DNA from 4 places in the Pseudomonas sp. NPDC087336 genome. Region 1 is predicted to be linked to each of the others. Evidence: predicted binding sites of a transcription regulator. Region 1 holds the regulator's gene; each other region holds the start of a gene.
The links. Region 1 encodes sigma-54, which starts transcription at its own class of promoters, with help from an activator protein. Its sites were predicted from a motif close to ANTGGCATNNANNTTGCTNT; they were not measured.

Region 1 (7,548 bases):
CGTGCTGATCACCGACCACAACGTCCGTGAAACCCTGGATATCTGCGAAACCGCCTATATTGTCAACGATGGCCAACTGATCGCCGAAGGCGACGCTGAAACCATCCTGGCCAATGACCTGGTGAAGGAAGTGTACCTGGGGCATGAATTCCGCCTGTAAGCATCGCGGTGTCCGGCGGGTCGGCCGAGCGCTTGCCGCAATAAAAAATCAATCTTTTTTTATTGTTACAGCGCTCTAGGCAAACGCCGCAGTTTCGGGCATATAATTTGCTTAAGTTTGGCGCTCCGGCGCCCTGTAGTGGATGGCGCATGTGCGCCGGCGAATAAGGTGTTAAGCCCCTGCCATGAAACCATCGCTAGTCTTGAGAATGGGCCAGCAGCTGACGATGACACCGCAGCTGCAACAGGCCATCCGCCTGCTCCAATTGTCGACCCTGGACCTGCAACAGGAAATCCAGGAGGCCCTGGAGTCCAATCCGATGCTCGAGCGCCAGGAAGAAGGCGACGACTTCGATAATTCCGACCCACTGGCCGACAACGCCGAACACCAGCCCAGTACCGACACCCAGGAACCCTCATACCAGGAAAGCGCCCCGACCGTCGATAACATCGAGGAAGGCGACTGGAACGAGCGCATCCCCAATGAACTGCCTGTCGACACCGCCTGGGAAGACGTCTACCAGACCAGTGCCAGCAGCCTGCCGAGCAACGATGACGACGAGTGGGATTTCACCACCCGCACATCGGCCGGCGAGAGCCTGCAAAGCCACCTGTTGTGGCAATTGAACCTGGCACCGATGTCCGACACCGATCGCCTGATCGCCGTGACCCTGATCGACTGCATCAACAACCAGGGTTATCTGGACGAGACGCTGGAGGAAATCCTCGAAGCCTTCGATCCGGAACTGGACATCGAACTGGACGAAATCGAAGCCGTCCTGCACCGCATCCAGCAATTCGAACCCGCCGGTATCGGTGCGCGCAACCTGGGCGAATGCCTGCTGCTGCAATTGCGCCAGCTAACCGCCAAGACACCTTGGCTGGCCGAAGCCAAGCGCCTGGTCACCGACTACATCGACTTGCTCGGTAGCCGCGACTACAGCCAGCTGATGCGCCGCATGAAGCTCAAGGAAGATGAACTGCGCCAGGTCATCGAACTGGTCCAGAGCCTCAACCCGCGCCCGGGCTCGCAAATCGAGTCGACCGAAGCCGAATACGTGGTTCCCGACGTGATCGTGCGCAAGGACAACGAACGCTGGCTGGTGGAGCTCAACCAGGAGTCGGTGCCTCGCCTGCGGGTCAACGCCCAGTATGCAGGGTTCGTTCGCCGTGCCGACACCAGCGCCGACAACACCTTCATGCGCAATCAGCTGCAGGAAGCCCGCTGGTTCATCAAGAGCCTGCAAAGCCGCAACGAAACCCTGATGAAAGTGGCCACGCAGATCGTCGAGCATCAGCGCGGCTTCCTGGAGTACGGCGACGAGGCGATGAAACCATTGGTCCTGCATGACATCGCCGAAGCAGTCGGCATGCACGAGTCGACGATTTCACGGGTCACCACGCAGAAATTCATGCATACCCCTCGGGGAATCTATGAACTGAAATACTTTTTCTCCAGCCACGTCAGCACCTCCGAAGGCGGAGAATGCTCGTCCACGGCGATTCGCGCGATCATCAAAAAACTGGTAGCTGCGGAAAATCAGAAAAAGCCGTTGAGTGACAGCAAGATCGCTGGTTTACTGGAGGCACAAGGCATTCAGGTGGCCCGCCGCACCGTCGCCAAGTACCGCGAATCCCTGGGGATCGCGCCTTCGAGCGAACGCAAGCGGTTGATGTAGGGCCACGCCACAGCGTTCCAGTGGCAGATCATCTGGATCTGCCGCTTTATGCACTGGCAACGAAGGAGAAGCTGTATGCAAGTCAACATCAGTGGACACCAACTGGAAGTGACCGAACCTCTTCGCTCCTACATCGGCGAAAAACTCGAACGATTGGAGCGACATTTCGACAAGATCACTAACGTGCAGGTCACGATGACGGTCGAAAAGCTGAAGCAGAAAATCGAAGCCACGCTGCATATTCCCGGCAATGAAGTGGTCGCCAACGCGGAACATACCGACATGTACGCGGCGATCGACGCATTGACCGACAAGCTGGATAAACAACTCAAAAAGCATAAGGAAAAGACCCAGAGCCTCCTCCAGGGCGCTACGGGTCGTTAACACTCCCAACCCATGATCCGACTTGAAAGCATCCTGACCCCCGGCCGTTCCCTGGTGAACGTGCCGGGCGGCAGTAAAAAGAAAGCCCTCGAGCAAATTGCCAACCTTATCCATCGCGAAGTGCCGGATCTGGAGATGCAAGATGTCTTCGAGGCTTTGATTGCCCGTGAAAAACTGGGCTCGACCGGTTTTGGCAACGGCATCGCCATTCCCCACTGTCGCCTGAAGGGCTGCAACGCACCCATCAGCGCCTTGATGCACTTGGATGCCCCCATCGATTTCGACGCCATCGACGGCGCCCCGGTTGACCTGCTGTTTGTGCTGCTGGTCCCGGAAGCCGCCACCGATGCGCACCTGGAGTTGTTGCGCCAGATTGCCAGCATGCTCGACCGCAAGGACGTGCGCGACAAACTGCGCAGCGCCCCGAGCAATGAAGCCTTGTATCAGGTTGTCCTGAGCGAGCAAAACGGGCAGTAATCATGCGCTTGATCATCGTCAGCGGCCGCTCCGGCTCGGGTAAAAGTACCGCCCTCGACGTCCTCGAGGACAACGGCTACTACTGCATAGACAACCTGCCGGCGGGGTTGCTGCCCGAACTGGCCGAGCGAGCGCTGATCCACACCGAGCTGGCACAACCGCTGGTTGCCGTATCCATCGATGCACGCAACCTGCCAAGCCACCTGTCGCGGTTCCCCGAGTTGCTGGCCGAAGTGCGCAGTCGCCACATCCAGTGTGATGTCCTGTACCTGGATGCCGACGAGGAAACCCTGCTCAAACGTTTCTCGGAAACCCGTCGGCGCCACCCGCTGAGCAATGCCAACCGCTCACTGGCCGAAGCGATCAACGACGAGACCACCCTGCTCGGGCCGATTGCCGACCTTGCCGATCTCAAGCTCAACACCACCAGCCTGAACTTGTATCAACTGCGCGATACCATCAAGCTGCGCCTGCTGAACCAGCCGGAACCCGGTACGGCGTTCCTCGTGGAATCGTTCGGGTTCAAGCGCGGCATGCCGGTCGACGCCGACCTGGTATTCGATGTGCGCTGCCTGCCCAATCCTTACTGGAAGCCGGAACTGCGCGAGCAGTCCGGGCTCGACCAACCGGTGGCCGAATACCTGGCGGCGCAACCCGATGTGGAGGAAATGTTCCAGGACATTTCTACTTACTTGCTCAAATGGCTGCCACGCTTTGCCGCCAGCAACCGTGCCTATGTCACCATTGCCATTGGCTGCACCGGCGGCCATCACCGCTCCGTCTACCTGACTGAACGTCTTGGCCAGGTCCTGCAGCAATCCCTGAAGAATGTCCAGGTTCGCCACCGCGACCTCAGCTAAAGGATTCACATCGCGATGCCTGCTCTGGAAATCGAAATCATCAACAAGCTGGGCCTGCATGCCCGCGCTTCGGCAAAATTCGTTGGGGTCGCCGGTCAATTCAAGGAATGCACGATCAGGGTAGGACGCACGCCAGAAACCACCGTCGATGGTAAAAGCATCATGGCGATGATGATGCTGGCCGCCGGCAAGGGCACCAGGATTTATCTGAGCACGCAAGGCGAGCAGGAACAGCAAGCGCTGGATGCGCTGGTAGCGTTGATCAACAACTACTTCGACGAAGGCGAGTAAAGGTCAAAAGATCGTCCGCAGGCTCGGGCCGCATTCGGACGATCTTTTTCTCAACCCAACGCCGTATCCATCACCATCATCAAACAAAACCCGATCAGCAACCCAAGGCTGGCCAGCTTGTCGTGACCATGCCGCCGCGACTCGGGAATGACTTCGTGGGTGACCACCAACAGCATCGCCCCCGCCGCCAGCGCCAAACCCAAAGGCAACAACAGTTCAGCCAGGCTCACCAGCCACGCGCACAACAGCGCGAACACCGGCTCAACCAAACCTGACGCTGCACCCATCAAAAAAGCCTTGAAACGCGACATCCCTGCCCCGGCCAGGACCAACGCGATCACCAACCCTTCCGGCACATCCTGCAAGGCAATGCCCATTGCCAGGCTGTCGGCATCAGGCATACCACCACCGGCCGACACGCCGACCGCCATGCCTTCAGGGATGTTATGGGCAATGATTGCAAACACGAACAGCCAGATCCGTGGCGGGATCACCGGATGCTCCACGGAGCCGATGAGCATTTGTGGTGAAGCTTGCGCGACCTTGCGATCCACCAGGAACAAAGCGAGCGCGCCGAGCATGATGCCGAAACAGATCAAGCTGCTGGCTGCCCACGGCGTCATGTCGAGGTTTTCTGCCGCCGCAATGCCCGGCACGATCAGCGAAAACGCTGTCGCCGCGAGCATCACGCCAGCACCAAAGCCCAGCAGGGTATCGCTGAGTGCCTGGGGCATACGCCGGATCACCAGCACCGGTACGGCCCCGAGCGCGGTACCCAGGGCGCAGATCGCACCGCCCTGCAACGCCCGCGATAGCCGCGGCTCCAGATCCAGCCACGCCAGCCCGTGTGCAACCAGCAAGCTCGTGCCCGCCAGCAGTAGCAGCGATCCAAAAGCGTAACGAAACATTCGTCCACTTCCGATCGCCAGTGTTTCAGTGCCCATAATCAGCCTTGGGTTGTTTTTATTGAACACTCAGGCCAGTGCAGCTTGATAGCGCGCAGCAACTTCTGGCCAATTGATCACGTTGTAGAACGCGCCGATGTATTCCGGACGGCGGTTCTGATAGCGCAGGTAGTAAGCGTGCTCCCACACATCCAGGCCGAGGATCGGCGTATTGCCATTCATCAACGGACTGTCCTGGTTGCCACTGCTTTCCACGACCAGGGACTTCTGCGGTGTAACGCTCAGCCAGGCCCAGCCACTGCCGAAACGGCTCAGGGCAGCCTTGGTGAAAGCCTCCTTGAAACTGTCGAAGCCACCCAGTTGCTCGTCGATGGCCCGGGCCAGCGTGCCTTCGGGCTTGCCGCCGCCGTGGGGCGCCATGACCTCCCAGAACAGTGAATGGTTGGCGTGGCCGCCACCCTGATTGATCACTGCCGCACGGAGCTTGTCAGGCAGTTGCTGTACGGCGGCCACCAGCCTTTCCACTGGCCACTCGGCGAACTCGGTGCCCTCGACAGCAGCGTTCAGGTTGTTGATATAGGTCTGGTGGTGCTTGGTGTAGTGAATCTCCATGGTCTGCGCATCGATGTGCGGTTCCAGGGCGTCGTAGGCATACGGCAAGGCAGGCAGGGTAAAAGCCATGTTCAGTGGACTCCATGAGGGTGAGGCACAGGGCGTTGCGAGGGTGAGGCCGCATCGATGTGCAGCAAACGATGGGTGCGTGGGTATTCACCGTGTTCGCTGATGAAATTCAGCAGCTCGACGTAGGTCTTGTTGCTCTGGCGCAGTGCGGCTTCGCGCAGGGCTGGGCTCAGTCGCGGGTCCTGCATGGCTTGCAACAGGCGCTGGTGGATGGCGCACAGGTACTCGGCGCTCTCCTCCGGCTGATTCAGGCGCAGATGCAGGTCCGCCAGGTTGTGATGGGAAATCACGCAGGCCGCCACCGCTTCATCGGCATTTCCCCAGCGCTCGAACAGCACCTGGGCCAGTGCCAATGCCTGCAAGTAAGCCTCGCGAGCATCGACCAGCTCGCCCAACATGAAACAGCGATTTGCCCTTTCGATCGTGCGTTTCCAGTGATCCATGGTGAGCCTCCAAAGCGGTGGTAGTGTTTACACGCCGCCAGCGGTGAGTTTTTCCGGGTTGAGCAACTCTTCCAGCTGACTACGCGACAGGTCCGTGTGCTCCAGCGCGACATCGATCACCGGGCGGCCCTGCTGATAGGCCTTCTTGGCGATTTCAGCGGCCTTCTGGTAGCCAATGATCGGGTTGAGTGCGGTCACCAGGATCGGGTTGCGCGACAGCGCTTGTTTGATCCGGTCTTCATTGACCCTGAAACTGGCAATTGCCTTTTCACCCAGCAGCCGGCTGGAGTTGGCCAGCAATTCGATACTGCTCAGCAGGTTCTGGGCGACGATTGGCAGCATCACGTTGAGCTCGAAATTGCCCGACTGACCGGCGATGGTGATCACCGTGTCGTTGCCGATCACCTGGGCGGCGACCATGGCGGTGGCCTCCGGGATCACCGGGTTGACCTTGCCGGGCATGATCGAAGACCCCGGTTGCAAGGCTTCGAGCTCTATCTCGCCCAGGCCGGCCAAGGGGCCGGAGTTCATCCAGCGCAGGTCGTTGGCAATTTTCATCAGCGAAACCGCGGTGGCCTTGAGCTGGCCGGATACGGCAACGGCAGTGTCCTGGGACCCGATCAAGGCAAACAGATCCACCCCCGGGGTGAATTGCACCTGGGTCAGCTTGCTCAGCTGTTGGCTGAAGCGCTCAGCGAATTCGGGATGCGCATTGACGCCAGTGCCCACTGCCGTGCCGCCCTGGGCCAGGGATTGCAGGCTTGGCAGCAGATTCTGCAAATGGCCGATGTTGGCCTTGAGCTGTTGCGCCCAACCATTAAGTACCTGGCTCATGCGCACCGGCATGGCATCCATCAGGTGGGTGCGACCGGTCTTGACGTGGTGTTGCACCTCTTGCGCCTTGCTCTCGATCACCTGTACCAGCTCGGTCAGGGCCGGCAACAACTGCTCGTGCAAGGCCAGCGCGGCACTGACATGGATAGTGGTCGGGATGATGTCGTTGCTGCTTTGGCCGCAGTTGACGTGATCGTTGGGATTCACGGGCTCGCCGAGCAGGCGGCTGGCCAGGGTGGCGATCACTTCATTGGCATTCATGTTGGAACTGGTGCCGGAACCGGTCTGGAAAACATCCACCGGGAAATGCTGCATGAAATCGCCTTCGAGCAGGCCTTGCGCCGCCAGGGCGATCGCGTTGCCCTGGGACTCGCTGATCTGCTTGAGCTCAATGTTGGCCCGGGCAGCGGCAGCCTTGGCCAGGATCAGCGCGCGGATGAACTGCACCGGCATCGGCTTGCCGCTGATCGGGAAATTATCCACCGCTCGTTGGGTCTGTGCGCCGTAGAGGGCGTCTTGCGGGACCTGAAGCTCGCCCATGCTGTCGCGCTCAATACGTGTCTTGGTCATCTGAATATCCTTGCACCAGTTCAGTTAAGGGAATCGAAGGCTGCAACTCGCAGGTCGCCAGTTGCCAGGTGTAGCTCTGCCAGCGTTTGAGGCGACATTTGCACAGAGAGAGGCGCTCGAGTTCGCGCAGCGGGCGCCAGGCCTGGTCCAGGCAGTAAGTGCGCCAGTGCCAGGGCAGCGCGACATCGGCGGCGGTGTCGAGCAACAGACGGAAGGAAGTTTCAGCGACGGTCCAGGGCGAGGTCGCCGTGCAACAGGCCAGATA
Region 2 (7,548 bases), on a different contig from region 1:
AGGACTGCAACTGCGCATTCGTCGGGACTGGGCACCAGCAAAGGCCCCCCCGCATTTTTGGCAGCAGAGAAAGCTGGTTTCTCTGAAGTAGTGACGACGGGCTAGCCTGTCGGATTCTGAACCCAAGGTCGCAAGGCTGGGAGCTAAAGAATCGCTGCGACTACTCCTCAAAAATACTGAAAAGGCGTCCATTGGACGCCTTTTTTTTATTTCTGATTTGGTGCTGTTCGTGGTATCTGCCCGACCAACGTGCCATGCGCACGCTTTTGCGGGTACCAAGTCACTATGTAATAACCAAAGCCTGTTACGCGCTCGTGTCTCGGCTCGAGGATCAGTGTTCCCATGGATGTCCTCAACACTGCGATCCGGTTTCCGCCTCGCTGTTCTTTGAGTTCGCAGTAGATCTGCGCTCCAGGAACTATCATTTTCGACAGAAGAGCTGCTACCCCGTCGCCGCTATGAAACGGCCTCGATAGTCTCGCGAATAGGCGAAGGCGTTAATGCTGTAACGAAGGGTTGGCGCGTGTTAGCCCAAGCTCTGCACATTATTGAGCGTCAGCGTCGTCACCTGCACGCTTGCCGAGAGAATCCCAAGGGCGATCGCCGGATCGAAGCGTCCGCCATCCTTGGGTAGGTCCCCCGACGCCAGATGCATATCTTGGCTGTCCCTTATCAGGCAAGAAGCCTACAGGCACTGGTGTGGACTGATAAATCAGGCCGGAGAGCTGCTTTTTGTAGGACCGTGCCGAGATAGTTGAAGGACGTCGGTGAAAGAGCGTCGATGGCCTTGCGGTATCTACAGGGGTGGTCTGTCCAGTGTGGGATGGCAGGTAGACCGAGGCGACTCCATTCGCGGGCAAGCCCGCTCCCACAGGGGATCGCTTTTCACAGAGTAATAGGTGTGTTACTCGGCAGGTGGAGTGAGCTTCGCTTCCAACTCCGCTACTTTCGCCTCAAGAGCCTCCAACCGTGCCCGCGTGCGCGCCAACACCACCATCTGGCTATCGAATTCTTCGCGGCTCACCAGATCCAGTTTGCTGAATCCGCTCTGCAACAGCGCCTTGAACTGGCTTTCGATTTCGCTTTTGGGCAGTGGAGTGTCGCCGCTGAAGAGGCGGGAGGCGGTGCCTGTCAGGGCGTCGAGGAAGTCTTTGGGCGCGAGCATGGGAAATGTCCTGGTAGCAATGGCAGGCAGTGTATCACGCAGTGTCTATAGTCAATTCCGTGGGCAAGGGATGCACGCTTTTCGCGCATGGGGACGGACGGTGGCGCACCGTTGTTGTGCGTAACACGTCGGGTGTTGTTGTGAAGTGGTCGCGATCTGTTGGCAAAGGCTTGAAATTAAAGTGTTTTGTGGAGATGGCAAGCTTTCTGCTTAGATGCTGGTAACCCATGCACTGATGCAGTCGCTGTGACGAATGCAGTGCGCCAGGCGAAACGCGGGGAGTGTTTCGCAAGGAGCGGTTAGCTGGCGTCGGACGGGCAGGTAAGGCCGACGATGCGTTACAAAGCCAGGCACTGCGCTTAGACTTGAGACGGGTTTGTTTTCCTGGGGCAAGTCCACCAAATTCGGGAGAGAGTTTTCATGAAGCTAGTCACTGCCATCATCAAGCCGTTCAAGCTGGACGACGTGCGCGAGTCGTTGTCCGAGATCGGCGTGCAGGGCATTACCGTTACTGAAGTCAAAGGCTTCGGTCGGCAGAAGGGTCACACCGAGCTGTATCGCGGCGCTGAGTACGTGGTCGATTTCCTGCCAAAGGTGAAGATTGATGTCGCCATTGACGACAAGGATCTCGACCGGGTTATCGAGGCGATAACCAAGGCGGCCAACACCGGCAAGATCGGGGACGGCAAGATCTTCGTGGTCAATCTGGAACAGGCGATTCGCATCCGTACCGGCGAAACCGATACCGACGCAATCTAAGCCGCCACAAACCCAACGCCCCAGGAGAAAACAAAATGACTCTGCGTAAATTCGCAGGGCTAGGAGCCCTGTTGTCCTTCGTAATGCCCTGCCTGGCCATGGCGGCAGACGAAGTGGCGGCCCCAGTCCTCAACTCCGGCGACACCGCCTGGATGATGACCTCGACAGCCCTCGTGCTGTTCATGACCATTCCCGGCCTCGCGCTGTTCTACGGCGGCATGGTTCGCTCCAAAAACATTCTTTCCGTGATGATGCAGTGCTTCGCCATTACCGGTCTGATCAGCGTCCTGTGGGTCATTTATGGCTACAGCATTGCGTTCGACACCACCGGCATGGAGCAGGGCGTCGTCAACTTCAACTCGTTCTTCGGTGGCATGGGCAAGGCCTTCCTCGCCGGTGTCACGCCATCCAGCCTGACCGGCCCTGCGGCGCTGTTCCCTGAGGCGGTGTTCATCACCTTCCAGATGACGTTCGCCATCATCACTCCGGCGCTGATCGTTGGTGCTTTTGCCGAGCGTATGAAATTCTCCGCGATGCTGATCTTCATGGGCATCTGGTTCACCCTGGTGTATGCACCGATCGCGCACATGGTCTGGTCCGGCAACGGCGGCCTGATGTGGGATTGGGGCGTGCTGGACTTCGCCGGTGGCACCGTAGTGCACATCAATGCCGGTGTGGCTGGTCTGGTTGCCTGCCTGGTGCTGGGCAAGCGCAAAGGCTTCCCGACCACGCCGATGGCGCCGCACAACCTGGGTTACACCCTGATGGGCGCGGCCATGCTGTGGGTCGGCTGGTTCGGTTTCAACGCCGGTTCCGCTGCGGCGGCCAACGGCACTGCCGGCATGGCAATGCTGGTTACCCAGATCGCTACCGCCGCCGCTGCTCTGGGCTGGATGTTTGCCGAGTGGGTCACCCACGGCAAGCCAAGCGCACTGGGCATCGCTTCGGGTGTGGTTGCAGGCCTGGTAGCCATTACCCCGGCCGCTGGCACCGTAGGCCCGATGGGGGCTTTGGTGATCGGTCTGGCTGCAGGCGTGGTGTGCTTCTTCTGCGCGACCACCCTGAAACGCAAACTCGGCTATGACGACTCCCTGGACGCCTTCGGCGTGCACGGTATCGGCGGTATTCTCGGCGCGATCCTGACCGGTGTGTTCGCTGCACCGGCCCTGGGTGGTTTCGGCACTGTCACCGATATCGGTGCGCAAGTCTGGATTCAGCTCAAGGGCGTGGGCTTCACGGTGATCTACACCGCGATCGTCACCTACATCATCCTCAAGGTCCTGGACGCCGTCATGGGCCTGCGTATCACCGAGGAAGAAGAAGCGGTCGGTATTGATCTGGCGCTTCACAACGAACGCGGCTACAACTTGTAAGCACGCGCATGAAAAAAACTTGCCCGGCTTGCCGGGCATTTTTTTGTCTGGAATTTGTCATTGAAGGGTGAGCTGAAAGGTTTTTTCCTACAGGTTTTACGATGTTTGCGTCGGGTATATTTGTACGGCCGAAGGCTTACAGGAATGAGGGATGATCAGGGCCTTTGTTTTTTCCCAGAGCGCGCTAGAATGCGCCCCGGACGTGCGGAGAACTGTATGTGGCAACAGACTCTGATAACCCTTCGGGCGAGGCCCCGGGGCTTTCATCTGGTAACGGACGAGTTACTCGCCGGCCTGCCTGAACTCAAGGCGTGTCGGGTCGGTCTGTTGCATTTGTGGATACAGCATACCTCGGCGTCGTTGACCATCAACGAGAACGCCGATCCGGCGGTCCGTCGCGACTTCGAACGATTTTTCAATCGTCTGATCCCACAAGGAACAGACGGCTATGAGCATAACGACGAAGGCCTGGACGACCTCCCGGCGCACTTCAAGGCCAGCGTGCTTGGCTGTCAGCTCAGTTTGCCGGTTTCGGCGGGCCGACTGGCATTAGGGACCTGGCAAGGCGTTTACCTGGGCGAGCACCGTGATCATGGCGGTGCCCGTAAAGTCCTCGCCACCGTGCACGGTGAAGGGGCATAACCGCTGGTCAGCAGCGGCTGTTGATTTTTTTCCGGCGGCCTTCGACAGAGGGCAAAGCTGGGCTATAACTAATCTGCTTTTCGCAAGTCATGAGGTAGAACATGAGCGACGATGATCTGGAAAACGACGACCTCGAAGTAGGCGACGACGACGAAACCGAAGAAGGTCTGGAAGCAGCGGCGGAAGACGTCGCTGAAGACGACGGCGGTGATGCCCCCGTTCCGACCGCCAAAGGCAAAGCCAAGGCAGCGGTATCGGTTGATGAGCTGCCGAGTGTCGAAGCCAAGAACAAGGAACGCGACGCCCTGGCCAAGGCCATGGAAGAGTTCCTGGCTCGTGGTGGCAAGGTGCAGGAAGTGGAGGCCAATGTGGTCGCCGATCCTCCCAAGAAGCCTGACAACAAGTACGGTAGCCGGCCTATCTGAGCCTGCTGCACGCTTGCTGAAAAAGCCCGCCGTCGCTGCGGGCTTTTTCATGCCTGAAACAAAATCGTGCGCAGCCCTGTAGGAGCCGGCTTGCCGGCGAAGGGGCCCTTGAGTCTTGTGCAATCCTTGAGATCGCCTTCGCTGGCAAGCCAGCTCCTACAGATTCCACTGCGCCAACAACGCCGGCAATTCGGTCAGGCTGCGAATTTCGGCATCCGGCAAACGCTCGGCTTCCCAGACTTTGCCCGCCGGGTTGAACCAGATCGCCCGCAGCCCTGCCTGTTGCGCGCCGGCAATGTCGTCCCCCGGATGATCACCGATATGCACCGCCGATTCCGGGGTTGCACCACCACGTTGCAGCGCTTCATGAAACAGTCGCGCATCGGGTTTGGCAATGCCGATGTCTTCAGCGCACAACGCAAACTTGAAGTAGTCCGCGAGCCCCAGGCGGCGCACATCGGCGTTGCCGTTGGTGACCACGCCGAGGGTGTAATGGTCGGCCAGTGCCTGGAGGGTGGGTTGCACCTCCGGGAAGATTTCCAGCTGATGCCGGGCATGCAGGAACACTTCGAAGCTCTGATTGGCCAGGTCCGACGCCTCCGCATGGGCGTACCCGGCTTCTTCCAGTGCTTGAAACAACACACGGCGACGCAAGGCACTGATGCGGTGCTTGAGGTTTGGCTCGATGCTCAGGATGCGTTCGCGAATGGCCCACAAATGATCCACCGGAACAGCGCCCAGGTTGGGCGCATGTTCAGTCAGCCATTCACGCAATACGGCTTCGGCGCTGACGATCACCGGGGCGGTGTCCCACAGGGTGTCATCGAGGTCGAAAGTGATCAGTTGGAGAGTCATGAATCGTCGCCTTTAATGCGTTTGGCCCGTGGATGGGCGCTGTCGTAGACGGTTGCCAGGTGCTGGAAATCCAGGTGGGTGTAGATCTGGGTGGTCTTGATGTCCGAGTGGCCGAGCAGTTCCTGCACCGCCCGCAGGTCCTGGGAGGACTCCAGCAGGTGGCTGGCGAAAGAATGTCGCAACATGTGCGGGTGCAGGTTTTGCCCCAGTTCGCGTTCGCCCGCGGCCTTGACCCGCAACTGGATCGCCCGCGGACCCAGGCGCCGGCCTTGCTGGCTGACAAACACCGCATCGTCCGCCGGATTGGCCAAGGCCCGCAGTGGCAGCCACTGTTCCAGCGCCTCGCGGGCTTTTGTGCCCACTGGCAGCAGACGGGTTTTGCTGCCCTTGCCGTGCACCTGGACCATGCCGTCCGCCAGATCCAGCTGATCGAGATTGAGCCCGGTCAGCTCCGACAGGCGCAGCCCGGAGGAGTAGAACAGTTCAAGGATCGCCTGATCCCGGCGCGCCAGAAAGTCGTCTTCCACGCCACCTTCCAGCAGTTGCAGCGCGCGGTCGGTATCGAGGGTTTTCGGCAAGCGGCGCTCGCCCTTGGGCGGTGCCAGGCCATTGGCAGGGTCGTGATCGCAGAGGCCTTCGCGGTTCAGGTAGTGATAAAGCCCACGTACTGCCGACAACAGCCGTGCCAGGCTGCGGGACGATTGACCTTGTGAATGCAGGCGGGCGATCAGGCTGCGCAGGCGCTGGATGTCCAGGGCCGCCCAACTGCCGATGTTCTGTTTGACGCACCAGTCCAGCACTTTGTCGAGGTCGCGGCGATAGGCCGATAGCGTGTGCGGCGACACCTGCCGCTCACTGCGCAGGTGTTCGCAGTAAGCGTCCAGTTGCCGTTCCATCTCAGCGTACCGAGCGCAGAGAGCTGTTGAACCGTGGCAGCACGCGGCCCATGACTTCGGCGATGTAGCTCAAAAACAGCGTGCCCACCGAGCTCTTGTAGTGCTGCGGGTCGCGGCTGGCGATGGCCAGGATGCCGTGGATGCCTTGGTGACTGATGGCCACGACGGCGGTGGAGCCGATCTGCTTGCGCTGCTCTTCGCCGAACAGAAAGTCCAGTTCATGCTCGCGCAGGGTGCCGCTGACGCTCTTTTCTTCCTGTAGCAAGCCGCCAATGGCCACTTGTGCCTCGGCGTGAGTGACCCAGCGGCCAACCGGCATGGGGTTGTCGCCGAGCAGGATGAGACTGACGAAGGGCACCTGGAAGTCCTGGCGCAGGCTGTCTTCGACGCACATCACCACGTCTTCCAGGGTGTTGGCATCCATCAGCGCAAGGATCAGGCGGCGAGTCTTGTCGAAGAGGCGGTCGTTGTCGCGGGCCACATCCATCAAGTGCGAGAGGCGGTGTCGCAACTCGATGTTGCGGTCACGCAGGATGGTCATCTGGCGTTCGACCAGGGACACGGTGTCGCCACGGCGATGGGGAATGCGCAAGGCCGGCAGCAGTTCTTCGTGTTCGACGAAGAAGTCCGGATGAGCCTCCAGGTACGCGGCAATCGCCGCCGCCTCCAGGCTTTCGGACGCTGATTCGTCGGGCTGTCGGGCGGGTACCTGGGGCTTATCGGTCATGGCTTTGGCTCACTCAAAGACGTACTTGTCCTTCATATACACGTACTGCCGGGCCGGTCATCATGACTGGTTGCCCAGGGCCTGCCCATTCAATGGACAGACGCCCGCCGGGCAGGTCAATCAATAGCGGCGAATCCATCCACCCCTGGCTGATCGCGGCCACCGCCGCGGCGCAGGCGCCGGTACCGCAGGCCTGGGTTTCCCCCGCCCCGCGCTCCCAGACGCGCAGCTGCGCGCGGCCCCGGTCGATGACCTGGAGAAAACCGACATTGACCCGTGCCGGGAAGCGCGGGTGATGTTCGATTTTCGGCCCCAGTTCATGCACCGGTGCATTGTTGATGTCACTGACCCGCAACACGGCGTGGGGATTGCCCATGGACACGGCAGCCAACTCGACCGGTGTGCCGTCGACCTCAACCTGGTAACTCAGGGCCTGTTCCGACGCCTGGAACGGAATATCGGCCGGCACCAGGCGCGGCGCGCCCATGTTCACGCCAATCTGTCCGTCGTTGCGAACATCCAGCTCGATAATGCCGCTTTTGGTTTCGACACGGATCTGCCGTTTCGCGGTCAGGCGCTTGTCGAGCACAAAACGGGCGAAACAGCGTGCACCGTTGCCGCATTGTTCCACTTCGGAGCCGTCGGAGTTGAAGATCCGATAGCGGAAGTCCACGTCCGGGTTGCTCGGGGCTTCGACGATCAGCAA
Region 3 (7,548 bases), on a different contig from region 1:
TCCTCGTTGATGAAACCGTAACCCTTGGCGTTGTTGAACCATTTCACCTTGCCACTGACCTTGACACCTGACATACCAACTCCCTCTGCAACAGACTCCATCACTGGAGTATCATCCAGTACATCCGCAGTCACTTCTTAGGAAAAAAGTTGACTCCGCGGACCTTTTTTACCCACTGTGGGCTCTATTGGTTGTAACACCGTTTTGCCGATAGTCAAGGTGACCAGGCAGTCGGAGTTGAAATCGCCCAAGACCGCCCCCACCACTGTATTTGCACAACTGACGAACCTTTCTTTCCATGCATGCAATCAGCCAGATTCGACTAACATTCAATCAGGATCGCCCGACTCTCCAGAAAGATCGCCCGGAGGAACACGACGACGATTCCGCAGGCATTGCTGTTCAGGAGGCCAAGCCTGCTTTACAGGCGCCGCCGATGTACAAGGTGGTTTTGTTCAATGATGACTACACACCGATGGATTTCGTCGTCGAAGTGCTCGAGGTGTTTTTTAACCTGAATCGCGAGCTGGCGACCAAGGTCATGCTGGCCGTCCATACAGAAGGACGGGCAGTATGTGGAGTGTTTACCCGCGACATCGCCGAGACAAAGGCCATGCAGGTCAACCAGTACGCCAGGGAAAGCCAGCATCCGCTACTCTGTGAAATCGAGAAGGACGGTTAATCGCCGACCACTTGGGTATGAGGTGAAGCTATGTTAAACCGCGAGCTCGAAGTCACCCTCAATCTTGCCTTCAAGGAGGCTCGTTCGAAGCGTCATGAATTCATGACCGTCGAACATCTTCTGCTGGCCCTATTGGACAATGAGGCTGCCGCCACCGTTTTGCGTGCGTGCGGCGCGAACCTCGACAAACTCAAGCATGACCTGCAGGAGTTCATCGACTCCACCACGCCGTTGATCCCCGTGCATGACGAGGATCGCGAAACCCAGCCAACCCTGGGCTTCCAGCGTGTACTGCAGCGTGCTGTGTTTCACGTACAGAGCTCGGGCAAACGCGAAGTGACTGGCGCCAACGTGCTGGTCGCGATCTTCAGTGAGCAAGAGAGTCAGGCAGTGTTCCTGCTGAAACAGCAGAGCGTTGCCCGTATCGATGTCGTCAACTACATCGCCCACGGCATTTCCAAGGTGCCAGGGCACGGCGATCACTCTGAGGGTGAGCAAGATATGCAGGACGACGAGGGCGGTGAGTCTTCATCTTCAGGCAATCCACTGGATGCTTATGCCAGCAACCTTAATGAACTCGCGCGCCAGGGTCGAATCGATCCATTGGTAGGCCGTGAGCTGGAGGTCGAGCGCGTCGCCCAGATCCTGGCGCGTCGTCGCAAGAACAATCCGTTGCTGGTGGGCGAGGCAGGCGTGGGTAAAACCGCGATTGCCGAAGGCCTGGCCAAGCGCATTGTCGACAACCAGGTGCCGGACCTGCTGGCCAACAGCGTGGTTTACTCCCTTGATCTGGGGGCGTTGCTGGCCGGGACCAAATACCGCGGCGATTTCGAGAAGCGCTTCAAGGCGTTGCTCAATGAGCTGAAAAAACGTCCGCAGGCGATCCTGTTCATCGACGAAATCCACACCATCATCGGTGCGGGTGCCGCGTCCGGTGGCGTCATGGATGCCTCGAACCTGCTCAAGCCGCTGCTGTCGTCCGGTGATATCCGCTGCATCGGTTCGACCACCTTCCAGGAATTCCGCGGGATCTTCGAGAAGGACCGAGCCCTGGCCCGGCGCTTCCAGAAGGTTGATGTGTCGGAGCCTTCGGTGGAAGACACCATCGGTATCCTGCGCGGCCTGAAGGGGCGTTTCGAGACCCATCACAATATCGAATACAGTGATGAGGCCCTGCGCGCCGCTGCCGAACTGGCTTCGCGCTACATCAATGACCGGCACATGCCGGACAAAGCCATCGACGTCATCGACGAAGCGGGTGCCTTCCAGCGCCTGCAGCCGGTGGAAAAACGGGTGAAACGCATCGAAGTGCCTCAAGTCGAGGATATCGTCGCGAAAATCGCGCGGATTCCGCCAAAACACGTCACCAGCTCCGACAAAGAGCTGCTGCGTAACCTTGAGCGTGACCTGAAGCTGACGGTGTTTGGTCAGGATGCGGCGATCGATTCGCTGGCGACCGCGATCAAGCTGTCCCGTGCCGGCCTCAAGTCGCCTGACAAGCCAGTCGGTTCGTTCCTGTTCGCAGGTCCTACCGGTGTCGGTAAAACCGAAGCGGCACGTCAGCTGGCCAAGGCGCTGGGTGTGGAATTGATTCGCTTCGACATGTCCGAGTACATGGAGCGCCACACCGTATCGCGTCTGATCGGTGCGCCTCCAGGCTATGTCGGGTTCGATCAGGGCGGTCTGCTGACCGAAGCCATCACCAAGCAGCCACACTGCGTGTTGTTGCTCGATGAAATCGAGAAGGCGCATCCGGAAGTCTTCAACCTGCTGCTGCAGGTCATGGACCACGGGACGCTGACCGATAACAATGGGCGCAAGGCCGACTTCCGTAACGTGATCGTCATCATGACGACCAACGCCGGTGCCGAAACCGCAGCCCGTGCTTCGATCGGTTTCACCCATCAGGACCACTCGTCCGATGCGATGGAAGTGATCAAGAAGAGCTTCACCCCAGAGTTCCGCAACCGTCTGGACACCATCATCCAGTTTGGTCGCCTCAGTCATGAGGTCATCAAGAGCGTGGTGGACAAGTTCCTTACCGAACTTCAGGCGCAGCTGGAAGACAAACGTGTCTTGCTGGAAGTCACCGATGCCGCCCGCAGCTGGCTGGCGGCCGGTGGTTACGACTCGGCGATGGGCGCGCGTCCCATGGCGCGACTCATCCAGGACAAGATCAAGCGTCCACTGGCGGAGGAGATCCTCTTTGGCGAACTGGCCGAACATGGCGGTGTGGTGCACATCGACATCAAGGATGGCGAGCTGACCTTCGAGTTCGAGACTACGGCTGAAATGGCCTGACGTTCGCAAGCAAAACAAAAAGGCGCCGAGAGGCGCCTTTTTGTTGTCTTGATCGTTCCCGCGCAGAGCGTGGGAACGATCGGCGTCGCAGGCAAACAAAAACGCCCGGCATAAGCCGGGCGTCTTGTATTGACCTGATTAGCGAGCGCGGTAAGTGATGCGCCCTTTGCTCAAGTCATAGGGCGTCAGCTCGACGCGCACTTTGTCACCGGTAAGAATACGAATGTAGTTCTTGCGCATCTTGCCGGAAATATGCGCGGTTACGACGTGCCCATTTTCCAACTCCACACGAAACATGGTGTTGGGCAGGGTGTCGACGACAGTGCCTTCCATTTCGAAGCTGTCTTCTTTCGACATGCAGTAAAGCCCTCGGTGTCCAATGAATGGCCCGGTGCAACTGCGCCAGGCAAAAGCGGCGTGCATTGTGCCCGAAAAGTGGTGTTTAAGCCAAGGGGTTTAGGGCTTGCTCTAGTTCAGAACGACCCAGCGCTGGTTTATCAACAGTTCGATGGGGCGATACTGCGTCTTGTAGCTCATTTTTTTGCAGTTCTTGATCCAGTAGCCCAGGTAAACCGCGTCCAGCCCCAGCCGCCGGGCTTCGGCGATTTGCCAGAGGATGGCGTAGCGCCCCAGGCTGCGGCGCTCTTCGGCAGGCTCATAGAAGGTGTAGACCGCCGACAGACCGTTCGGCAGAAGATCGGTGACGGCGATGGCCAGCAGTCGACCCTCAAGGCGAAATTCGTAGAACCGCGAAAAAGGCAGGTCGCGGACCAGGAAGGTGGAAAACTGATCGCGGCTGGGTGGGTACATGTCGCCATCGGCATGGCGTTCTTCGATGTAGCGCTGATAAAGGTCGAAATATTCTTCGCTGAAGCCTGGCTTGGCGGGGCGCACCTGCAAGTCGGCGTTGCGCTTGAAAATGCGTTTCTGCTGACGATTGGGTGTGAATTGCCCTACAGGAATGCGCGCCGGTACGCACGCATTGCAATTCTGGCAATGCGGGCGGTACAGATGGTCGCCGCTGCGCCGAAAACCCATTTCAGACAGATCTGCATACACGTGCACATCCATGGGCTGGCTAGGGTCGAGAAACAGGGTCGTGGCCTGCTCCTCGGGCAGATAGCTGCAGGAGTGGGGTTGAGTGGCATAAAACTTCAAGCGCGCCAACTCGGTCATGATCAACCCTCGGGATAGTGCTTTGGATTAAGTGTAAGCCACACACGCAAAAGTCGCTCAGCAAACCCAGGTTGCGCGATTGGGTTGGTCCAGATGCCGCGCCAGGTAGTCGGCAAACTCACGGCGCGCAATGGCCCGCGCACCCAGGCTGTGCAAATGATCGGTGGGCATCTGGCAGTCGATGAGTACGAAACCCGAGTCTTTCAGATGTCGCACCAGTGTGGCAAAGCCAAATTTCGAGGCGTTGTCGGCCAGGCTGAACATGGATTCGCCGAAAAACAGCTGGCCCATCGCCAGGCCATACAGCCCGCCCACCAGTTCATCCTGGTCCCAGACCTCCACCGAATGTGCATGGCCGCGTTTGTGCAGTTCGATATAGGCATCCTGCATGGCTTCGGTGATCCAGGTGCCGTCCGCATATTCCCGGGGAGCGGCGCAGGCGCGGATGACCGCGGCAAAGTCCTGGTCGAAGGTCACCTGGTAGCGTTGTTGGCGCAGCAGTTTGTTCAGGCTGCGGGACACGTGCAGTTCATCGGGAAACAGCACGGTGCGAGGGTCCGGCGACCACCAGAGAATCGGCTGGCCTTCGGAAAACCAGGGGAAACAGCCATGGCGGTAGGCCTGGATCAGTCGATCGGCGGACAGGTCGCCACCGGCCGCCAGCAATCCATTGGGATCGCGCATGGCCTTTTCCAGGGCCGGGAACGTCAGGGTGTTGCGTTGTAACCAGGTCAGCATGGCGTCAGGGCTTACAGAAGGGGAGGGCGATGGCGGGCGTCGGGCCCGCCGTGAAGTGTGCCGTCAAACGGCGGGAATGTCGTCGAGGTATTTTTCCGCGTCCAGGGCGGCCATGCAGCCGGCGCCGGCGGAGGTGACCGCCTGGCGATAGACGTGATCGGCGACGTCACCCGCGGCAAACACGCCTTCGATGGCGGTGGCCGTAGCATTGCCTTCGCTGCCACCGTTGACCAGCAGATAGCCGTCACGCATTTCCAGTTGACCGGTGAACAGGTCGGTATTGGGCTTGTGACCGATGGCGATGAACACGCCGGTCAGCGCAAGCTCGGTGATTGCACCGCTATGGCTGTCGCGCAGGCGTGCGCCGGTCACGCCGCTGGCGTCGCCCAGCACCTCGTCCAGATTCTGGTTCCAGTGCAGGCGAATATTGCCCTTGGCGGCTTTTTCAAAGAGTTTGTCCTGAAGAATCTTTTCCGAACGCAATTTGTCGCGACGGTGGATCAGATGGACTTCGCTGGCAATGTTCGACAGGTAGAGCGCTTCTTCAACGGCGGTATTGCCACCGCCCACCACCGCGACCACCTGGTTGCGATAGAAGAAGCCGTCGCAAGTCGCGCAGGCTGAAACCCCTTTGCCGGCAAATGCCTCTTCCGAGGGCAGGCCCAGGTACTGTGCCGAGGCGCCAGTGGCGATAATCAGTGCGTCGCAAGTGTAAGTGCCGCTGTCACCGATGAGTTCGAAGGGGCGCTGTTGCAACTTGGCGGTATGGATATGGTCGTAAACAATCTCGGTGGCAAAGCGCTCGGCGTGTTTTTGCATGCGCTCCATCAGGACCGGGCCGGTCAGGCCTTCGACATCGCCTGGCCAGTTATCGACTTCCACGGTGGTGGTGAGCTGGCCACCTGCCTGTATGCCGGTAATGACAACAGGCTTGAGGTTGGCGCGAGCGGCATACACGGCTGCGCTGTAACCCGCGGGGCCGGAACCGAGGATGATCAGGCGGGAATGCTTCGCTACACTCATAAAAACACCTCATAAGCCTTTGTCACAAAAGAGAATGCGTGCTCAAATTGAGTCGCACGTAATGTGCTGTTGACTATGCTACACCCAAGAGTTGCCAGCATGGCATCGCACGTACAAACCCGTACAATGCCTGGCTGTAACAGTGTTTGTAACAAAATAGGCATCGCGTTTCGTGTTTATGAAAACCGATGCGCAGTGTTAAAAGTAGTCCCGGTTACACCTGTTAACTTTTTTACCTGCCTGGATTGGGCAGTTTTATAGTCATTCAACAGATGGACGCGCCGTTGGCGCAGGAAAAACAGGTTTTGAAGAAATCCACCGCAGCACCCAAAACAGTCGTTCCACTCTGGCGTCAACACCTGCACTACCGCCTCAAGGAAGGTGCATTGATCGCCATCGGTGCGTTGTGCCTGTTCCTGATGATGGCCTTGCTGACCTATGGCAAGGACGATCCGGGCTGGAGTCATAACAGCAAGATCGACGACGTTCAGAACTTCGGCGGCCCGGCGGGCTCCTACAGCGCCGATATCCTGTTCATGGTGCTGGGTTACTTTGCCTATATCTTCCCGCTGTTGCTGGCGATCAAGGCCTATCAGATCTTCCGCCAACGCCACGAGCCGTGGGAGTGGAGCGGCTGGTTGTTTTCCTGGCGCCTGATCGGCCTGGTGTTCCTGGTGTTGTCCGGCGCCGCGCTGGCGCACATCCATTTCCATGCCGCGACCGGTCTGCCGGCCGGCGCCGGCGGGGCGCTGGGCGAGAGCCTTGGCGACCTGGCGAAGAACGCGCTGAACATCCAGGGCAGCACGCTGCTGTTCATCGCCTTGTTCCTGTTCGGTCTCACGGTGTTCACGGACCTGTCATGGTTCAAGGTGATGGACGTTACCGGCAAGATCACCCTCGATCTGTTCGAGTTGTTCCAGGGCGCCGCCAATCGCTGGTGGGCGGCCCGTACCGAGCGCAAGCAACTGGTGGCGCAGCTGCGTGAAGTCGATGAGCGCGTGCACGAGGTGGTCGCGCCGACCGTCACCGACAAGCGTGAACAGGCCAAGGTCAAGGAACGCCTGATCGAGCGCGAGCAGGCCCTGAGCAAGCACATGTCCGAGCGCGAGAAGCAGGTGCCACCGGTGATCGCCCCGGCGCCACCCAAGCCGCCAGCGCCGAGCAAGCGCGTGGAAAAAGAAAAACAGGCGCCGTTGTTCGTCGACAGCGCCGTGGAAGGCACCTTGCCACCGATCTCGATTCTCGACCCGGCGGAAAAGAAACAACTCAATTACTCGCCCGAATCCCTGGCGGCCGTCGGCCACTTGCTGGAAATCAAGCTCAAGGAATTCGGCGTCGAAGTGACCGTGGATTCGATTCACCCGGGTCCGGTGATTACCCGTTACGAGATCCAGCCAGCGGCCGGGGTCAAGGTCAGCCGTATCTCCAACCTGGCGAAAGACCTGGCGCGTTCCCTGGCCGTGACCAGCGTACGTGTGGTGGAAGTGATTCCGGGCAAGACCACGGTCGGTATCGAGATTCCCAACGAAGACCGGCAGATCGTGCGCTTCTCCGAAGTGCTGTCGACCCCCGAGTACGACAACTTCAAGTCGCCGGTCACCCTGGCCCTGGGCCATGACATTGGCGGC
Region 4 (7,548 bases), on a different contig from region 1:
TGCCTGCACCCAAACCGAGCATGGTGCACACGAACAGGGCCAGCGCGGCATAGGAACTGGGCAAGTTGAAACCGACGGCAGCAATACAGATGGCCGCCACGGTGTACATCGCGAGCAGGGTGCGAATGCCGCCGAAACGATCGGCCAGGGCGCCGCCCAGCGGACGCATCAGGCTGCCGCCGAACACACAGGCTGCCGTGTAGTAACCGGCGGTCACCGGGCTCAGGCCGTACTGGTCGTTGAAGTAACCAGGCAGGGCGCTGGCAAGGCCGATGAAGCCACCGAAGGTCACGCTGTAGAAAAACATGAACCACCAGCTATCGCGGTCGCCCAGGGCCTTGAAGTAGTCGGCCATCGACTTGGCTTTCGGCCGCTCAGGCGCGTTCTTGGCCAGCCAGGCGAAGACGATCAGCGTCAGGATTAGCGGGATCAGCGCGAAGCCGAACACATTGCTCCAGCCAACGGCAGCCGCCAGAACCGGTGCAATCAGCGCCGCGAGTACGGTGCCGGAGTTTCCGGCCCCGGCGATGCCCATTGCCTTGCCTTGGTGCTGTGGCGGATACCACTGCGATGCCAGGGGCAGGGCAACGGCGAAGGAGGCGCCGGCCATGCCGAGGAACAGCCCCAGCAGCAAGGCTTGCTCGTAGGTATGGATGCCGAGTTTCCAGGCGCCGAACAATGCACAGATCACGATCACCTGGCCAATCAGGCCGGCAGTCTTGGGTGACAGGCGATCAGCCAGCATCCCCATCACGAAGCGCAGTACCGCCCCGGCCAGAATCGGCGTGGCCACCACCAGTCCGCGTTGTTGCGTGGTCAGGTGCAGGTCGCCAGCGATCTGTACGGCCAGCGGGCCGAGCAGGTACCACACCATGAAACTCAGGTCGAAATAGAGGAAAGCTGCGAACAGTGTCGGGGTATGGCCGGATTTCCAGAAGCTTGAATTCATCGCGCACCTCAGCTGATAGGAGTCTCGAACGGGAGCCAAAACAAAAAAAACGCCGCCACCTGATTCGCCATGGGGCAAATGAGGTTAGCGACGTCTTTGTCGTAGGTGGGGCAACCGCCGTTGGTTACCTGTAGGGATTACATAGCCAGATCTGTGCCAACAGTCGGGACCCGAGTTGCGCCATTCGCCTGTAGGAGCGAGGCTTGCCCGCGAAGGCGTCCTTCAGCCAAGCAACTCACTCATGGCAATGATCTGTTCCGCCACCTGGATCAGCTTCTGCTGGCGGCTCATCGCCTGGCGACGCATCAGGGTGTAGGCCTCTTCTTCGTTGCAGTCCTTCATCTTCATCAGCAGCCCCTTGGCCAGCTCGATGCGCTTGCGCTCGGCCAGTTGCTGGTCACGGGCGTGCAGCTGGGCGCGCAGGGCCTGGTCGCTTTCGAAGCGCGCCATGGCCACGTCGAGAATCGGTTGCAGGCGCTGTGCGTGAATGCCCTCGACGATGTAGGCACTGACCCCGGACTTGATCGCCTGGCGCATCACATCGGGGTCGTGTTCGTCGGTAAACATCACAATCGGCCGTGGCTGGTCGCGGCTGACCAGCACCACTTGCTCCATGACATCGCGGCTCGGTGACTCGGTATCGATCAGGATCACATCCGGGCGCACCGTTTCGACGCGTTCGGGCAAGTCAATGGTCAGCCCGGATTCGTCGATGACCTCGAAGCCGGCCTCGGTCAGGGCGGCTTTCAGGCGTCCGACTTTTTTCGCAGTGTCGTTGATCAGCAGGATACGCAGCATGTTTGCAGTCTCCTGTCAGCGGCTGGCGAGAAGTGGCGAGCTGTCGCTCATGGCGTGCAGCTTGAAGCTGCGGGCATAACCGGACGGGTCCGCACCATCCCAGACCTTGCCGTCGATCAGCTGGCTGCTGCGCATTTCATTGCCCGGGGCGGCGACACCGACGGCGCTGGCGGCCTCACGGTATAAGTCTAGTTGCTGCACCTGACGAGCTACGGCGAGGTAATCGGGGTCGTCGCGTAACAGGCCCCAGCGACGAAACTGAGTCATGAACCACATGCCGTCGGACAGGTAGGGCAAGTTGACCGTCCCTTGCCCATGGAAGCGCAGCGCGTGCGGATCTTGCCATTCGTTGCCCAGGCCGTCGGCATAGTCGCCCAGCAGCCGTGGTTCGATACACGACAACGGCGCATCGAGGTACTGCGGTGCACTGAGCAATTGCGCGGTACTGCGGCGATTCTCGACGCTTTCATCGATGAAACGGCTGGCTTCGAGGATCGCCATCACCAAAGCTCGGGCGGTGTTGGGGTATTGCTCGACGAAGGCGCGCGTACAGCCGAGGATTTTTTCCGGGTGGTCTGGCCAGATGGCCTGGGAGGTGGCCAGGGTAAAACCGAGGTCCTGCTTCACCGCGCTGTCGGCCCAGGGCTCGCCTACGCAGAAGCCGTCGATACGCCCGGCTTGCAGGTGCGCCACCATTTGCGGCGGCGGCACCACGACGCTGTCGACGTCGTGCAACGGATGAATGCCCTGGCTCGCCAACCAGTAGTACAACCACATGGCATGGGTGCCGGTGGGAAAGGTCTGGGCAAAGGTCAGTTTTGGGCGAGTTTGGTGCACGTGACGGTCCAGTGCTTCAGGACTGGTCACGCCGATGGCCTGCAAACCGTGGGAGAGGTTGATGCTCTGGCCGTTCTGGTTCAGGCCCATGAGCACCGCCATGTCGGTGGGGGCCACGCCGCCGATGCCCAGGTGCACGGCGTAGATCAAGCCGTAGAGGCTATGGGCGGCGTCGAGTTCGCCGCTCACCAGTTTGTCCCGCAGGTTGGCCCAGGACGACTGGCGCTTGAGGTTCAAGGTCAGTCCGTAGGGCTGGGCGAAGCCCTGGGTGGCGGCGACCACCACCGAAGCACAGTCGCTCAGGGCCATGAAGCCGAGGTTGATTTCGGTCTTTTCCGGGGCATCGCTGCCATTGACCCAGGCCAGGGGATTGGTTGAGGGTTCGTTCATCGATTTCGCACCTTCCAAAAAAAACGTCGTCCCGGACCCCGTGTGAGCAGGGGCGGCTGACGACGCCATTGTCCTGGCACGCATTCCGTCGTTGGCCTGCGTGCTGATACCTGTGCCGGTGCAAGGCATATGCCATCGCCCGCTGTTTTTGTCGCGCGCCTCGCTTGCGACCCCGATGCGCGGGTATAATCGCCGCCTCATTTCGCCGCCAATCGAGTCAAACCCGCCCATGTACACCCTGGCCCGTCAACTGTTGTTCAAACTTTCCCCGGAAACCTCCCACGATCTGTCCCTGGACCTGATCGGCGCGGGCGGGCGTCTGGGGCTCAACGGTTTGCTGTGCAAGGCCCCGGCAAAACTGCCGGTTAATGTCATGGGCCTGGACTTCCCGAACCCGGTGGGCCTGGCGGCCGGCCTGGACAAGAATGGCGCGGCCATCGACGGCTTTGCGCAACTGGGTTTTGGTTTTGTCGAAATCGGCACCATCACCCCGCGTGCGCAACCGGGCAATCCGAAACCCCGGTTGTTCCGCTTGCCGGAGGCCGAGGCGATCATCAACCGCATGGGCTTCAACAACCTCGGGGTCGATCACCTGCTGGCCCGCGTGGCGGCCGCCAAGTACAAGGGCGTGCTGGGCATCAATATCGGCAAGAACTTCGATACTCCGGTCGAGCGTGCGGTCGACGACTACCTGATCTGCCTGGACAAGGTCTACGCCCACGCCAGCTATGTGACGGTCAACGTCAGCTCGCCCAATACTCCGGGCCTGCGCAGCCTGCAATTCGGTGACTCGCTCAAGCAGCTGCTGGCTGACCTCGCCACGCGTCGCGCCGAACTGGCGCTGCGTCACGGCAGGCACGTGCCGCTGGCGATCAAGATCGCGCCGGACATGAGCGACGAAGAAACCGCACAGGTTGCACAAGCGCTGATCGAAACCGGAATGGATGCGGTCATCGCCACCAACACCACCCTGAGCCGCGTGGGTGTGGAAGGCATGGAGCATGGTGACGAGGCGGGCGGTCTGTCCGGCGCACCGGTACGTGACAAGAGCACCCACACCGTGAAGGTGCTGGCCTCGGAGCTGGGCGGTCGCTTGCCAATCATCGCAGCCGGCGGCATCACCGAGGGCCGGCACGCGGCGGAGAAAATCAGCGCGGGCGCGAGCCTGGTGCAGATCTATTCGGGCTTCATCTACAAGGGCCCGGCGCTGATTCGCGAGTCGGTAGACGCCATCGCGGCCCTGCGCTGATCCCTTGCAGGAGCGAGCTTGCTCGCGAAAAAACCATAGGCGCCACTCGGCATTGGTTTAACGCGTTATCGTTCACGTCCATCGCGAGCAAGCTCGCTCCTACAAGGGCATTGCGAGCAGGCATAAAAAAGGGCCCCTTTCAAAGGAGCCCTTGGGCCGCAGCCCGCCGTCCGGATGGGACGTGCGTGGTTAATTCGCTACAAAATCAGATTGTGTGTCGGAGTGTGTGCCCTGTGTTGTTAGCCGACGGCGTGAAGTTCGTTGAGTCTGTGGATTCCCGCAGTGCCGGTCATACCGTCCCAGTTGTCGCCGCGTCCTTCGCGCCAGCCGTTAATCCAGGCTTGGCGTACCGACGGTAGAGTAAATGGGCAAAGCTCACGGGATTTGCCACCAACGCCATATTGATATCCGCGCAAAAATGCTCTTTCCAACGGATCACGCTTAAGTCTTCTCATAGGGTGTTGCCCTCACTTGTTGACTGTAGGTATCGCGTCGACCTCAATCGAGGTCTGGCAGAAAAACTCTGCCGTTGGGGGCTCGTTGCCGGCGTGACGAGCCAAGGTGTTGGCGTCATTGCGGCGCCAACCTGTATTGAGTTCTAACCAATGCGTCACATCGAGGGAATGATCGTTTTGTCATAAGGACGTAACTATTAATGTGCTATGGCACTAAGTAACATGATGTTTGTGGCGTATTTATTGATCAAACCCCGGTATGATCGGCCCTGCGTTGGATGATCAGGTTAATCCTTTGCTGAGAATGCCTCCTGTTGCCGGGACGGACTATTCGACGAAGGGTCGACTTATGTCATTTTGTTGCATCAACTTTTTTATCTGTCCTTGCATCTAAGCTCATTTAACCCGGGCAGCAAGGGTGGAACGGCACACCTTCGTGCCACGCGGGCGCTCTTCGAGAAAAGCGCCTGATTGAAAACGGGGTCGGCAATGCGTTGCCGGTCCACTCAGCAAAGGCACCGAATTCTCATGTCCGATCGTTTCGAACTCTTCCTCACTTGCCCTAAAGGCCTTGAAGGCCTGCTCATCGAGGAAGCCGTCGGGCTTGGCCTTGAGGAAGCGCGTGAGCACACTTCTGCCGTGCGTGGCATGGCCACCATGGAAACCGCTTATCGCCTGTGCCTGTGGTCGCGCCTGGCCAACCGGGTGCTGCTGGTACTCAAGCGTTTCCCGATGAAAGACGCCGAAGACCTCTACCACGGTGTGCTGGACATCGAGTGGCAAGACCACATGCTCAATGACGGCACCCTGGCCGTTGAATTCAGCGGTCACGGCTCGGGCATCGACAACACCCACTTCGGCGCCTTGAAGGTCAAGGACGCCATCGTCGACAAACTGCGCACCCCGCAGGGCGACCGTCCGTCCATCGACAAGCTCAACCCGGACCTGCGCATCCACCTGCGCCTGGATCGCGGTGAAGCGATCCTCTCCCTCGACCTGTCCGGCCATAGCCTGCACCAGCGCGGCTATCGCCTGCAGCAAGGCGCGGCGCCGCTGAAGGAAAACCTGGCGGCGGCGATCCTGATCCGCTCTGGCTGGCCACGTATCGCGGCTGAAGGCGGCGCCCTGGCTGACCCGATGTGCGGTGTCGGCACCTTCCTGGTCGAAGCGGCGATGATCGCTGCCGATATCGCGCCGAACCTGCGCCGCGAGCAATGGGGTTTCACCGCCTGGCTCGGTCACGTACCGGTGCTGTGGAAAAAATTGCATGAAGAGGCCAGTGAGCGTGCAGCGGCCGGCCTGGCCAAGCCACCCTTGTGGATTCGCGGTTACGAAGCTGATCCACGGCTGATTCAACCGGGCCGCAACAACGTCGAACGTGCCGGCCTGAGCGAGTGGATCAAGATCTACCAGGGCGAAGTCGCGACCTTCGAGCCGCGTCCGGACCAGAACCAGAAAGGCCTGGTGATCTGCAACCCACCGTACGGCGAGCGTCTGGGCGACGAGGCGAGCCTGCTCTACCTCTACCAGAACCTTGGCGAACGTCTGCGTCAGGCTTGCCTCAACTGGGAAGCCGCGGTGTTTACCGGCGCCCCGGACCTGGGCAAGCGCATGGGTATCCGCAGCCACAAGCAGTATTCGTTCTGGAACGGCGCCTTGCCGTGCAAGCTGTTGCTGATCAAGGTGTTGCCGGATCAATTCGTCACCGGCGAGCGTCGTACCCCGGAGCAGCGTCAGGCCGAGCGTGAAGAGGCGGCCTACGAACAGGCGCCGAACGAGCCGCAAGAGCGCCAGTACAACAAGAACGGCAACCCGATCAAACCGACGCCAGCACCGGCACCGGTGATCGAGCAGCCGCGTCTGAGTGAAGGCGGGCAGATGTTTGCCAACCGCCTGCAGAAAAACCTCAAGGCGCTGGGCAAGTGGGTCAAGCGCGAAGGCATCGATTGCTATCGTGTCTACGATGCCGACATGCCGGAATACTCCATGGCCATCGACCTGTACCAGGATTGGGTCCACGTCCAGGAATACGCCGCACCGAAATCCATCGATCCGCAGAAGGCTTCGGCGCGTATGTTCGATGCCCTGGCGGCGATCCCGCAGGCCCTGAACATCGACAAGAACCGGGTGGTGGTCAAGCGTCGCGAGCGTCAGAGCGGTACCAAGCAGTACGAGCGCCAGGCGGCCCAGGGCAAGTTCGTCGAGGTCAACGAAGGCGGCGTGAAACTGCTGGTCAACCTCACCGATTACCTCGACACCGGGTTGTTCCTCGACCACCGGCCGATGCGCATGCGCATCCAGAAAGAGGCCGCCGGCAAGCGCTTCCTCAACCTGTATTGCTACACCGCCACCGCCAGTGTCCACGCGGCCAAGGGCGGCGCGCGCAGTACCACCAGTGTCGACCTGTCGAAAACCTACCTGGACTGGGCGCGCCGCAACTTGTCGCTGAACGGTTTCTCCGACAAGAACCGCCTGGAGCAGAGCGATGTGATGGTCTGGCTGGACGCCTGCCGTGAAGAGTACGACCTGATCTTCATCGACCCGCCGACGTTCTCCAACTCCAAGCGCATGGAAGGCGTCTTCGACGTGCAACGTGACCAGGTGCAACTGATCGACCTGGCCATGGCGCGGCTGGCACCGGGCGGAGTGTTGTACTTCTCCAACAACTTCCGCAAGTTCGAGCTCGAGCCCAACCTCAGCGAACGCTACGCGATCGAGGAGATCACCGCCCAGACCATCGATGCGGATTTTTCCCGTAACGCGAAGATCCATCGCGCGTGGAAAATAACAGCTCGCTGATAGATCTCTGTAGGAGCCAGGCTTGCCGGCGAACCAGGCGCTGCGGTGTACCTGCCATACCGCGTCATCGT

Region 2: a site for sigma-54 is predicted at 1,359-1,378, ahead of glnK (P-II family nitrogen regulator). Genes of this name have one in related genera too.
Region 3: a site for sigma-54 is predicted at 5,971-5,990, ahead of ACIO0C_RS28280 (DNA translocase FtsK). Genes of this name have one in related genera too.
Region 4: a site for sigma-54 is predicted at 3,092-3,111, ahead of ACIO0C_RS16920 (CmpA/NrtA family ABC transporter substrate-binding protein). Genes of this name have one in related genera too.

What each region holds. Positions count from the first base shown of each region.
Region 1 covers NZ_JBIUYA010000014.1:82,215-89,762, reverse strand. The annotation lists gene lptB (LPS export ABC transporter ATP-binding protein) at 1-160, shown strand, start outside; gene ACIO0C_RS16090 (RNA polymerase factor sigma-54) at 345-1,838, shown strand; gene hpf (ribosome hibernation-promoting factor, HPF/YfiA family) at 1,914-2,222, shown strand; gene ptsN (PTS IIA-like nitrogen regulatory protein PtsN) at 2,235-2,699, shown strand; gene rapZ (RNase adapter RapZ) at 2,702-3,559, shown strand; gene ACIO0C_RS16070 (HPr family phosphocarrier protein) at 3,575-3,850, shown strand; gene ACIO0C_RS16065 (ZIP family metal transporter) at 3,901-4,794, opposite strand; gene ACIO0C_RS16060 (superoxide dismutase) at 4,825-5,436, opposite strand; gene ACIO0C_RS16055 (hypothetical protein) at 5,439-5,879, opposite strand; gene ACIO0C_RS16050 (class II fumarate hydratase) at 5,907-7,283, opposite strand; gene ACIO0C_RS16045 (FagA protein) at 7,264-7,548, opposite strand, start outside.
Region 2 covers NZ_JBIUYA010000001.1:135,334-142,881, forward strand. The annotation lists partial or broken gene ACIO0C_RS00600 (magnesium chelatase domain-containing protein) at 530-655, opposite strand; gene ACIO0C_RS00605 (accessory factor UbiK family protein) at 905-1,165, opposite strand; gene glnK (P-II family nitrogen regulator) at 1,586-1,924, shown strand; gene ACIO0C_RS00615 (ammonium transporter) at 1,960-3,297, shown strand; gene ACIO0C_RS00620 (secondary thiamine-phosphate synthase enzyme YjbQ) at 3,514-3,939, shown strand; gene sutA (transcriptional regulator SutA) at 4,041-4,364, shown strand; gene ACIO0C_RS00630 (HAD family hydrolase) at 4,521-5,219, opposite strand; gene xerC (tyrosine recombinase XerC) at 5,216-6,115, opposite strand; gene ACIO0C_RS00640 (DUF484 family protein) at 6,117-6,842, opposite strand; gene dapF (diaminopimelate epimerase) at 6,856-7,548, opposite strand, start outside.
Region 3 covers NZ_JBIUYA010000042.1:13,500-21,047, forward strand. The annotation lists gene cspD (cold shock domain-containing protein CspD) at 1-74, opposite strand, end outside; gene clpS (ATP-dependent Clp protease adapter ClpS) at 299-682, shown strand; gene clpA (ATP-dependent Clp protease ATP-binding subunit ClpA) at 713-2,983, shown strand; gene infA (translation initiation factor IF-1) at 3,122-3,340, opposite strand; gene ACIO0C_RS28265 (arginyltransferase) at 3,452-4,159, opposite strand; gene aat (leucyl/phenylalanyl-tRNA--protein transferase) at 4,217-4,897, opposite strand; gene trxB (thioredoxin-disulfide reductase) at 4,961-5,920, opposite strand; gene ACIO0C_RS28280 (DNA translocase FtsK) at 6,193-7,548, shown strand, end outside.
Region 4 covers NZ_JBIUYA010000015.1:92,556-100,103, forward strand. The annotation lists gene ACIO0C_RS16910 (nitrate/nitrite transporter) at 1-949, opposite strand, end outside; gene ACIO0C_RS16915 (ANTAR domain-containing response regulator) at 1,172-1,747, opposite strand; gene ACIO0C_RS16920 (CmpA/NrtA family ABC transporter substrate-binding protein) at 1,763-2,974, opposite strand; gene ACIO0C_RS16925 (quinone-dependent dihydroorotate dehydrogenase) at 3,204-4,223, shown strand; gene rmf (ribosome modulation factor) at 4,463-4,678, opposite strand; gene rlmKL (bifunctional 23S rRNA (guanine(2069)-N(7))-methyltransferase RlmK/23S rRNA (guanine(2445)-N(2))-methyltransferase RlmL) at 5,207-7,477, shown strand.